One region of the Streptomyces gobitricini genome, then DNA from elsewhere that is predicted to be linked to it. Evidence: riboswitches for the same ligand, from Rfam matches in the RefSeq annotation. Region 1 holds a riboswitch; the other holds the start of a gene.

Region 1 (5,295 bases):
CGGGACGGGTAGCCGTACCCCGTACCGGGCACGACGGGGGCGGTGAGGTGGGCCTCGCGGTCGTAGAAGGGGCGGGCGTTGGCCCGCAGCCACATCGTCACCGGGTCGTACTCGTCGGACATCGCGACCGTCGAGACGGGCAGACCGTCGGGGACGGCGTCGACGGACTGCCGCATCATCGCGCGTACCGCGTCGACGGACGCCTGGCCGGTGTCGTAGAGGTCCAGGCCGATCGCGAGGTACGGGGTGCCGAGGGCCGGCTGGACCCAGGCGCGGCGCAGCGAGCGGACGGCGGGGGTGCGGTGGGCGTTCTGCGTGAGCAGGGCGTAGAACTGCGGGATCTGGATGCCCGGCTCGGACAGCCTCAGCGGCCCGGCGGGCATCCGGTCGAGGCCGGTGGCGATGCGGCGCAGGTCGGGCCACGGGATGCCGACGCCGCCGCCCGGCGCGTGCGGGTTGAGCCAGATGCCCCAGCGGTCGGGGTAGAGGGCGCGGGCGATGTCACGGCCGGGGACGACCTCGTGGGCGCGGTTCCAGCCGGAGACGGCGAGCTCCTGGGTGGAGGTGACGCACGGGGCGTACCCGAGCCCGTCGACCTCCATGTTCCCGTACTGGGCGTCGGGTGAGCCGGCCCGGCCGTGCCAGAGCAGCATCCACAGCCGGCCGTCGGCGAGGGCGTGCAGGAGCTGCTCGTACGCGTCGTAGCGCCCGGGCGTCACCTGGCTCAGCATGTGCTCGACCTGCCCGGCCGCCGCGGTGCCTGACGCGCTCACCCTGGGTCCCGCCCCTCTTCCGTCCACCCGACCAGCTTATGCGTGCCCGCGCTGGTAGAAGGGCCGTACCTTCTCCAGCATCCAGTCGCCCACCGGGTCCTGCGCCACGTCGAGCAGGACCAGGTTCACCGGCCACGGCACCTGGGTCCGGCCCAGTGCCCGGCCGAGGGCGTCCATCGGTACGTTACGGTCGGCGCCCTCCCAGGAGGAGAGCTGCACGCCGACGAAGAGGGCCGGGCTGTCGCCCTCGACGCTGGCGAGGCAGCGGCGGGCGGTCAGGACCGTGCCGGTGGCGTCGAACTCGGCGGCGGCGGCCGACAGGAAGTCGACCGGGTCCTCCTGCCAGTCCGGCTCGAACAGGCGGACGCGGGCGCCGCTCGCGGGGCCGTCCAGCGGGGTGCGGCCGGTCCGGCACAGTTCGGCGACGGCGGGCGGCGGCAGGGGGGCGCCGACGGCACCGCCCGGGTTCACGGCGATGCCGAGCTGGGGCGGCAGGCCGCGCGCGAACTCGACCGCCGGGGCGACGGCGTACGCCATGTGGGCGCCGACGCACTCGGTGAACTGCGCCTCGGAGCTGAAGACCGGCACATAGGCCTGCCCGTCGATCTCGAGCGTCGGGAGGTCCAGGTTCGGGCGGTCGGGGGCGCCGCCGTTGGGCAGGGGCACCCAGACGTGACTGCGGCCCAGAACCTCGACGATCCGTCCTCCGGCCGCGGGCTCGCCGAGCGAGGCGGCGAGCACCTCTTCCAGCTCGTTGCCCGGCCATGCAGTGTCCACTGGTGCTTCTGGTCCTCTCCGCGCGTGCGTGCCGCTGCCCGCAGCACCCTAACGCGGGGCACCCGTGCGGCGGATCAGAGGAACGTGATCCGGGTCAGCGCGGACGCCGCGGGCCGGTCCATCAGCACCGCGGAGGCGCACCCGCGCGGCACGACGCCCCGTTCCGCGTCCCGGACCAGCCGGCCCACCGCCCTGCGGTGGCGCCCGAAGGCGTACCCGGACACGCCGCGGCCCCGCTCGCGCTGGCCCTCCTTGGCCGTGCCGGGCGTGACGTCCAGCAGGAGCAGGTGCAGGGCCCTGCCCCGCCGCGCGGCCTCCCGGGCGAGCCAGCGCCGCACCCAGGCCTGCGTACCGCAGTCGTGGACGACGACGCTCCGCCCGGAGCGCAGCGCCCGCCGCAGTCCCGCGTAGTGCGCGAGCCGGACGAGGGGGCGGTAGACCGCGTACGGCAGAAGGCCGGGCATCCTGCGCTCCCACCGCTCCCGGGCGTCCTGCGAGTCGATGCCGCGCTCCTGGGCCGTCCGGGCGATCAGAGTGGACTTGCCGCTGCCCGGCAGGCCCGACACCACCACCAGGTCGCCGGCCGCGAAGGTCAGCGTCCTGGGGACCCGGCCGTGCCGGTCCCGCAGGTCGCGTACGACCGGCAGCGCGGCGGCCGCCGCACGGCCCCGAGCGGGCAGGCCCGGCTGGGCGGGCACGCCCGCGGTCGTCGCGTACGCCTCGCCCCGCTGCAACGTCATCGCTACTCCCCCTGCTAGGGCCCTGTCGGGTCCCCGGGCCGGCTGACCCGACCCTTGCCCAAGAAGTGTAAAGAAGGGGTAATAAGCCACAAGCGATTTGCCGAGGAGAACCCTCGTGCAATGATGTGCGCGCCGACGCACACACGTGCGTACACAACCGCATACCGGCCGCTCGAATCCGCGCGGGAGAGTCCCGGGTCCCACCCGGGCGCCGAAGGAGCAAGTTCCTCCCTTGAATCTCTCAGGCCCCGTACCGCGTGGATGAGGCAGATCTGAAAAGCGGGCCGCCGTGGCGGCTCCACCCAAGGTGCAAGCCGAAGGCCGCCCCCGTGCGGTCACGGTGAACCTCTCAGGTTCCGATGACAGATGGGGAGGATCGTCTTCGAGCCATGCCCGTCCTTGGGACCTGGGAGCCACATCCATGAGCACTGCCCCCCGCCTGACCGCCCTCGATGCCGTGCATCGCGCGCTGGGCGCGACCATGACCGACTTCGCGGGCTGGGACATGCCGCTGCGGTACGGGAGCGAGCGCGACGAGCACAACGCCGTCCGTACGAAGGCCGGACTCTTCGACCTCTCCCACATGGGTGAGATCACCGTCACGGGACCGCGGGCCGCGGACCTCCTGGACTTCGCGCTCGTCGGCAACATCGGCAGCGTCGGTGTCGGCCGCGCCCGCTACACGATGATCTGCCGGGAGGACGGCGGCATCCTCGACGACCTGATCGTGTACCGGCTCGGTGAGACCGAGTACATGGTCGTCGCCAACGCCTCCAACGCGCAGATCGTGCTGGACGCGCTGACCGCCCGCGCCGCCGGCTTCGACGCCGTCGTACGGGACGACCGCGACGCGTACGCGCTGCTCGCGATCCAGGGCCCGGAGTCCCCGGGTGTCCTGAAGTCGCTGACCGACGCCGATCTGGACGGGCTGAAGTACTACGCGGGGCTGCCCGGCACCGTGGCGGGCGTCCCCGCGCTGATCGCCCGTACCGGCTACACGGGCGAGGACGGCTTCGAGCTGTTCGTGGAGCCGCGGTACGCGGAGAAGCTGTGGCAGGCGCTGACCGCGGCGGGGGCCGCCGTCGGTCTGATCCCGTGCGGGCTGTCGTGCCGCGACACGCTGCGCCTGGAGGCGGGCATGCCGCTGTACGGGCACGAGCTGACGACTTCCCTGACCCCGTTCGACGCGGGGCTCGGCCGGGTGGTCAAGTTCGAGAAGGAGGGCGACTTCGTGGGCCGCGAGGCCCTGTCGGCCGCCGCCGAGCGGGCCCAGATCGCCCCGCCGCGCAAGCTCGTGGGCCTGGTCGCCCAGGGCCGCCGCGTCCCGCGCGCCGGCATGTCCGTGGTCGCCGCGGGCAAGGTGATCGGCGAGGTCACCTCGGGCGCCCCGTCGCCGACGCTGGGCAAGCCGATCGCCATGGCGTACGTGGACGCGGCGCACGCCGAACCGGGCACCGAGGGCGTCGGGGTCGACATCCGCGGTACCCATGAGCCGTACGAGGTCGTGGCGCTGCCCTTCTACAAGCGCCAGAAGTGACCGTCCGCACCACTCCGCCGTTCACCACCCCGTTCACCAGCACTCCCCCGCGTACAGGAGAATCCCAGTCATGAGCAACCCCCAGCAGCTGCGCTTCAGCAAGGAGCACGAGTGGCTGTCGGCCGCCGAGGACGGCGTGTCGACGGTCGGCATCACGGAGCACGCGGCGAACGCCCTCGGCGACGTCGTGTACGTCCAGCTCCCGGAGGTCGGCGACACGGTGACCGCGGGCGAGACCTGTGGTGAGCTGGAGTCGACCAAGTCCGTCAGCGACCTGTACTCCCCGGTGACCGGCGAGGTCGTCGAGGCGAACCAGGATGTCGTCGACGACCCGTCGCTGGTGAACACCGCCCCGTTCGAGGGCGGCTGGCTGTTCAAGGTACGCGTCACGGAGGAGCCGAAGGACCTGCTCTCCGCCGACGAGTACACCGAGTTCTCCGGCAGCTAAGGACCCTCCCCGATGTCGCTTCTGAACACCCCTCTCCACGAGCTGGACCCGGACGTCGCCGCCGCCGTCGACGCCGAGCTCCACCGTCAGCAGTCCACCCTCGAGATGATCGCCTCGGAGAACTTCGCTCCGGTCGCGGTCATGGAGGCCCAGGGCTCCGTCCTGACCAACAAGTACGCCGAGGGCTACCCCGGCCGCCGCTACTACGGCGGCTGCGAGCACGTCGATGTCGTCGAGCAGATCGCCATCGACCGCATCAAGGCGCTCTTCGGCGCCGAGCACGCCAACGTCCAGCCGCACTCGGGCGCCCAGGCCAACGCGGCCGCGATGTTCGCGCTGCTGAAGCCGGGCGACACGATCATGGGTCTGAACCTCGCCCACGGCGGGCACCTGACCCACGGCATGAAGATCAACTTCTCCGGCAAGCTCTACAACGTCGTCGCGTACCACGTCGACGACGCGACCGGTCAGGTCGACATGGCCGAGGTCGAGCGCCTCGCCAAGGAGTCCAGGCCGAAGCTGATCGTCGCCGGCTGGTCGGCCTACCCGCGCCGGCTGGACTTCGCCGCCTTCCGCCGGATCGCGGACGAGGTCGGCGCGTACCTGATGGTCGACATGGCCCACTTCGCGGGCCTGGTCGCCGCCGGTCTGCACCCCAACCCGGTGCCCCACGCCCATGTGGTCACCACCACGACCCACAAGACGCTGGGCGGCCCGCGCGGTGGCGTGATCCTGTCCACGGCCGAGCTCGCCAAGAAGATCAACTCCGCGGTCTTCCCCGGCCAGCAGGGCGGCCCGCTGGAGCACGTGATCGCCGCCAAGGCGGTCTCGTTCAAGGTCGCGGCGAGCGAGGAGTTCAAGGAGCGCCAGCAGCGCACCCTGGACGGCGCCCGCATCCTGGCCGAGCGCCTGGTCCAGCCGGACGTCACCGAGTACGGCGTGTCGGTCCTGACCGGCGGCACCGACGTGCACCTGGTCCTGGTCGACCTGCGCAACAGCGAGCTGGACGGCCAGCAGGCC
Region 2 (5,295 bases), on a different contig from region 1:
CCGGCCGGGAAGACCGCCTCCTCACGGCTGTACGCGTGCGACCACTCGCCGCCCAGCGCGGCCGCCGTGTGGGGGGCGTTGCGCAGCGGGTTGTCGTCCGCGGGCCACTCGCCCGACGCGACCTTCTCGATCTCCGCGCGGATGGCGATCATCGTGTCGCAGAACCGGTCCAGCTCGGCCAGGTCCTCGCTCTCGGTCGGCTCGATCATCAGCGTGCCGGCCACCGGGAACGACATGGTCGGGGCATGGAAGCCGTAGTCGATCAGCCGCTTGGCGATGTCGTCGACGCTGACGCCGGTCGTCTTGGAGATGGGCCGCAGGTCCACGATGCACTCGTGGGCGACGAGCCCGGCCGGGCCGGTGTAGAGCACGGGGTAGTGCGGCTCCAGGCGCTTGGCGATGTAGTTGGCCGCGAGGACGGCGACCTGCGTCGCCCGCTTGAGGCCCTCGCCACCCATCAGCCGTACGTACGCCCAGGAGATCGGCAGGATGCCCGCCGAGCCCCACGGGGCGGCCGAGATCGGGCCGACGCCCGTGTCCGGTCCCGCGCTGGGCTGGAGCGGGTGGTTGGGCAGGTACGGGGCGAGGTGCTCCCGGACGCCGACCGGGCCGACACCGGGGCCGCCGCCGCCGTGCGGGATGCAGAACGTCTTGTGCAGGTTCAGGTGCGAGACGTCGCCACCGAACTGGCCGGGCTTCGCCAGCCCCACCAGGGCGTTGAGGTTGGCACCGTCCACGTACACCTGACCGCCGGCCTCGTGGACCTGGGCGCAGATGTCCGCGACGTGCTCCTCGAACACGCCGTGCGTGGACGGGTAGGTGATCATCAGCACGGACAGTTCGTCGCGGTACTGCTCGATCTTGGCGCGCAGGTCCTCGACGTCGATCTCACCGTCGTCGGCGGTCTTGACGACCACGACCTTCATCCCGGCCATGACGGCGCTGGCCGCGTTGGTGCCGTGCGCGGAGGAGGGGATCAGGCAGACCGTGCGCTGCGAGTCGCCGTTGGCACGGTGGTACGCGCGGACGGCGAGCAGACCGGCCAGCTCGCCCTGCGAACCGGCGTTCGGCTGGATGGAGACCTTGTCGTAGCCGGTCACCTCGGCGAGGCGCTCCTCCAGCTCACGGATGAGGGTCAGGTAGCCCTGCGCCTGGTCGACCGGCGCGAAGGGGTGCATGTGGCCGAACTCCGGCCAGGTCACCGGCTCCATCTCGGTGGTCGCGTTCAGCTTCATGGTGCAGGAGCCGAGCGGGATCATCCCGCGGTCCAGCGCGTAGTCACGGTCGGCCAGCCTGCGCAGGTAGCGCAGCATCGCCGTCTCGGAGCGGTGCGCGTGGAAGACGGGGTGCGTGAGGTACTCGTCGGAGCGCAGGCACGCCTCGGGCAGGACGTCGGCGGTGGCGGCGTCCAGCGCCTCGATGTCACCGCGCGCGCCGAAGGCGTCCCACACGGCGGCGATCTGGGCGCGGCCGGTCGTCTCGTCGCAGGCCACGGAGACGTGGTCGGCGTCGACGAGGCGCACGTTCACCCCGTTCTCGCGGGCGGCGGCGACGGCCTGGGCCGCCTTGCCGGGCACGCGTACGGTCACGGTGTCGAAGAACGTGCCGTGCACGACCTCCACGCCCCCGGCTCGCAGGCCCTCGGCGAGGACGACCGCGTAGCGGTGGACACGCCGGGCGATCTGCCGCAGTCCCTCGGGACCGTGGTAGACGGCGTACATGCCGGCCATGACGGCGAGCAGCACCTGTGCGGTGCAGATGTTGCTGGTGGCCTTCTCGCGGCGGATGTGCTGCTCACGGGTCTGCAGCGCCAGGCGGTACGCCTTGTTGCCGTCGGCGTCGACGGAGACGCCGACGAGCCGGCCCGGCAGGCTGCGGGCGAACGTGTCGCGCACGGCCATGTAACCGGCGTGCGGACCGCCGAAGCCCATCGGCACGCCGAAACGCTGGGTGGTGCCCACCGCGATGTCGGCACCCAGTTCGCCGGGCGACGTGAGCAGGGTCAGCGCCAGCAGGTCGGCGGCGACGGTGACGACCGCGCCGAGCTCGTGCGCCTGGTCGATGACGGCCTTGATGTCCCGCACGGCACCGGAGGCACCGGGGTACTGCAACAGCACGCCGAAGACACCGCGCTCGGCGACCTCCGCCGGGATGCCCTCGCTCAGGTCGGCGACGACGACCTCGACACCGGTCGGCTCCGCGCGGGTCTCGATGACGGCGATGGTCTGCGGCAGGGCGTCGGCGTCGACCAGGAAGACACCGTTCTTGACCTTGCCGACGCGACGGGCCAGCGACATCGCCTCGGCCGCGGCGGTGCCCTCGTCGAGCAGCGAGGCGCCGGACGTGGGCAGACCGGTCAGGTCGGCGACCATCGTCTGGAAGTTGAGCAGCGCCTCCAGGCGGCCCTGCGAGATCTCCGGCTGGTACGGCGTGTACGCGGTGTACCAGGCGGGGTTCTCCATGACGTTGCGCAGGACGACCGGCGGCGTGAAGGTGCCGTAGTAGCCGAGGCCGATCATGGGGGCGAGCACCTGGTTGCGGTCGGCGAGCGAGCGGAGCTCGGCCAGGACCTCGGCCTCGGTACGCGCGTCGGGCAGACCGAGGGCCTCGGCGCTCTTGATCACGTCCGGCACCGCGGCGGCCGTGAGCTCGTCGAGCGAACCGTAGCCGACCTGCGCCAGCATCTTGGCGCGGGCCTCCTCGTCGGGCCCGATGTGCCGCTGCTCGAACGGGATGCCCTGTTCGAGTACGGAGAGCGGAATGCGGTTGGCGGTCATTGCGGAGGCCTCCTGGTCGATACGACCTGCGAGGGGCACCACGGCGCGGGTGCCCGGACGGCCTCCCCCTCTGTCATCTCGACCTGAGAGCTTCACCGGCACCTCCCGGGAACGGGACGGACCGGCTTTCACCGTCGGTGAGAGCGGATGCCGTCCGACGCCCGCCCTGCTTTCCAGAGTGACCTCGTCCGTGCGGTACCGGGTGCCTGAGAGATTCCGGGGAGGATTTGCTCCTTCGGCGCCTCCGAAAGGATTCTCCGGAGGACTCTCCCGCACGGGGTCAGCGGCCGTCTGCCAGCCTACCAGCGCGGTCCGCGCCCGATCCCTCGAGTGGCCGACGTCACCGATGTGCACTTTGGTAGTACGTGAGGAGCGGTTGCGACCATCTGGAGGAACCGTGCAGACCGACATCGATCCGCGCAGCCTGATCGGCCGCAAGGCCTTCGACCGCGACGGCCACAAGATCGGAACAATCGACGAGGTCTACCTGGACGACGCGACGGGCGTGCCCGAGTGGGCGGCCGTACGGACGGGCCTGTTCAGCCGCGACGCCTTCGTCCCCCTCGAACCCAGCGACGTGGCCGAGGACGGCCTGCACGTCCCCTTCGAGCGCGCCCTGATCAAGGACGCGCCGGACTTCGGCGTCGGCCGTCACCTCTCGCCCGAGCAGGAGCTCCAGCTCTACCACCACTACGGCCTGGCGATTCCGCCGCCCCCGTCCACCGACCGGGACTTCGGCAGGCTCGCCGGCCAGGAGGACTGATCCGGCACCAGAGGCAGCGGATCGGACGGCTCCAGGTCCGGGTCGTCGGACCGGAACGTCCGCACCCTCCCGGGCTCCGACCAGGGCTCCTCGAAGCGCACGGTCACTCTCCCGAGCCCGCTGCCCTGGACCCACCCGGCCCCGTAGCCGGCATGCCGCACGTCCTGCCCGGCGACCCACCGCCGCTCCTCCCTGCCCGCCTCCGCCGCACCCGCCACCCCTCGGGCAGGGCCCGCCGCCCCCTCCGCGCCACCCGCCCAGAGCCGGCCGCCCTCGCGGTCACCGGGCGCGGCCGGCGCGACCACCTCCGCCGCCGGCACACCCGGCCCGCCGGCCCCCGAGCCGCCCTCCCCGCCCCGCCCCGCCGACACCGCGCCCCCGGCGACCCCGGCCGGCCGCTCCACCTCCGCCCCGTCCGCCCGCGCATCCGCACGCTCCGCCGCGGCCTGGGCGAACAGGTCCTCCTGCGTGTAGTCCGCGAGACCCGTGACACCGACGCCCAGCAACCGCACGCCACCGGTCGTGTCCACCCCCTCCAGCAGCCGCGCCGCCGCCTCCCGCACCACCACGGGGTCGTCGGTCGGTCCCCGCAGCGTCTCCGACCGGGTCAGCGTCGAGAAGTCGTACCTCCGCACCTTCAGCACCACCGTGCGCCCCGACCGCCCCGCGCCCCGCAACCGCTGCACGCACCGCTCGGCCAGCCCCTCCACCTCCATCCGCACCCGCACCCGGTCGTGCAGGTCCACGTCGAAGGTGTCCTCCACCGACACGGACTTGGCGTCCCGCTCCGCCACCACCGGCCGGTCGTCGTACCCCATCGCCATCCGGTACAGCGACTCCCCGTGCGCCTTTCCCAGCAGCCGTACGAGCTCGTCCTCACCCGCCCCGGCCAGGTCCGCCACCGTCGTCATCCCGGCCCGTCTCAGGTGCTCACCCGTGGCGGGCCCCACCCCCGGCAGGATCCGTACCGACTTGGGGCCCAGCAGCTCCCGCTCCGTCCCCGGCTCGATCAGCACCAGCCCGTCCGGCTTGGCCTCCTCGGACGCGATCTTCGCGATCATCTTGGAGCCGGCCAGTCCCACCGACCCGGTGAGCCCCGTGACCGCCCTGATGTCCCCGCGCAGCCGCTCGCCGGCCGCGCGCGCGGTGACCGCGTCCGTTGCCGAGCCCCCGGCCTCCAGATCCACGAAGGCCTCGTCGAGGCTGAGCGGCTCCACGAGGGGCGACAGCCGCCGCAACAGCTCCATGACCTGTTCGCTCACCGCCCGGTACAGCGAGAAGCGCGGCACCAGGTACGCGGCGTTCGGCGCCAGCCGCCGCGCCTGCGCCATCGGCATCGCCGAGTGCACCCCGAAACGCCTCGCCTCGTACGACGCGGTGGCGACGACCCCGCGCGGCCCCAGCCCTCCGACGACCACCGGCTTCCCGCGCAGACTGGGCTTCGCCGCCTGCTCGGCGGCCGCGTAGAAGGCATCCATGTCCAGATGCAGGATCGTCGGCGCGGCTCTCACACCATCGATGCTGCCCTACGCCACTGACAATCGCCCCGCACGCGGGGGCGGGGCCATCAGACGGCCCTGTCACGCCTCCGGCGCGCCAGCTCGTCCGACGGGTTCTGCCCCACGAGCGTCTCTCCGGTGTCGACACGTTCCCCGTGCAGCTGCGAGAGCGCCGCTTCGACATCCCGCCACACCACGCCCACGGCGATCCCGAAGACCCCCTGGCCGCCCTGGAGCAGATCGACGACCTCAGCGG

The links. Region 1 has a riboswitch for glycine ahead of gcvT (glycine cleavage system aminomethyltransferase GcvT). Riboswitches for the same ligand answer to the same signal wherever they lie in the genome.
Region 2: another riboswitch for glycine. It lies ahead of gcvP (aminomethyl-transferring glycine dehydrogenase); the one in region 1 lies ahead of gcvT (glycine cleavage system aminomethyltransferase GcvT).

What each region holds. Positions count from the first base shown of each region.
Region 1 covers NZ_BAAASR010000024.1:52,977-58,271, forward strand. Annotated here, with positions in the region: gene ABD347_RS21745 (enhanced serine sensitivity protein SseB C-terminal domain-containing protein) at 1-773, opposite strand, end outside; gene ABD347_RS21750 (enhanced serine sensitivity protein SseB) at 810-1,550, opposite strand; gene ABD347_RS21755 (AAA family ATPase) at 1,625-2,290, opposite strand; glycine riboswitch at 2,464-2,556, shown strand; gene gcvT (glycine cleavage system aminomethyltransferase GcvT) at 2,712-3,827, shown strand; gene gcvH (glycine cleavage system protein GcvH) at 3,898-4,275, shown strand; gene glyA (serine hydroxymethyltransferase) at 4,288-5,295, shown strand, end outside.
Region 2 covers NZ_BAAASR010000026.1:8,835-14,129, reverse strand. Annotated here, with positions in the region: gene gcvP (aminomethyl-transferring glycine dehydrogenase) at 1-2,777, opposite strand, end outside; glycine riboswitch at 2,961-3,060, opposite strand; gene ABD347_RS22680 (PRC-barrel domain-containing protein) at 3,175-3,540, shown strand; gene ABD347_RS22675 (DNA polymerase IV) at 3,468-5,051, opposite strand; gene ABD347_RS22670 (MerR family transcriptional regulator) at 5,108-5,295, opposite strand, start outside.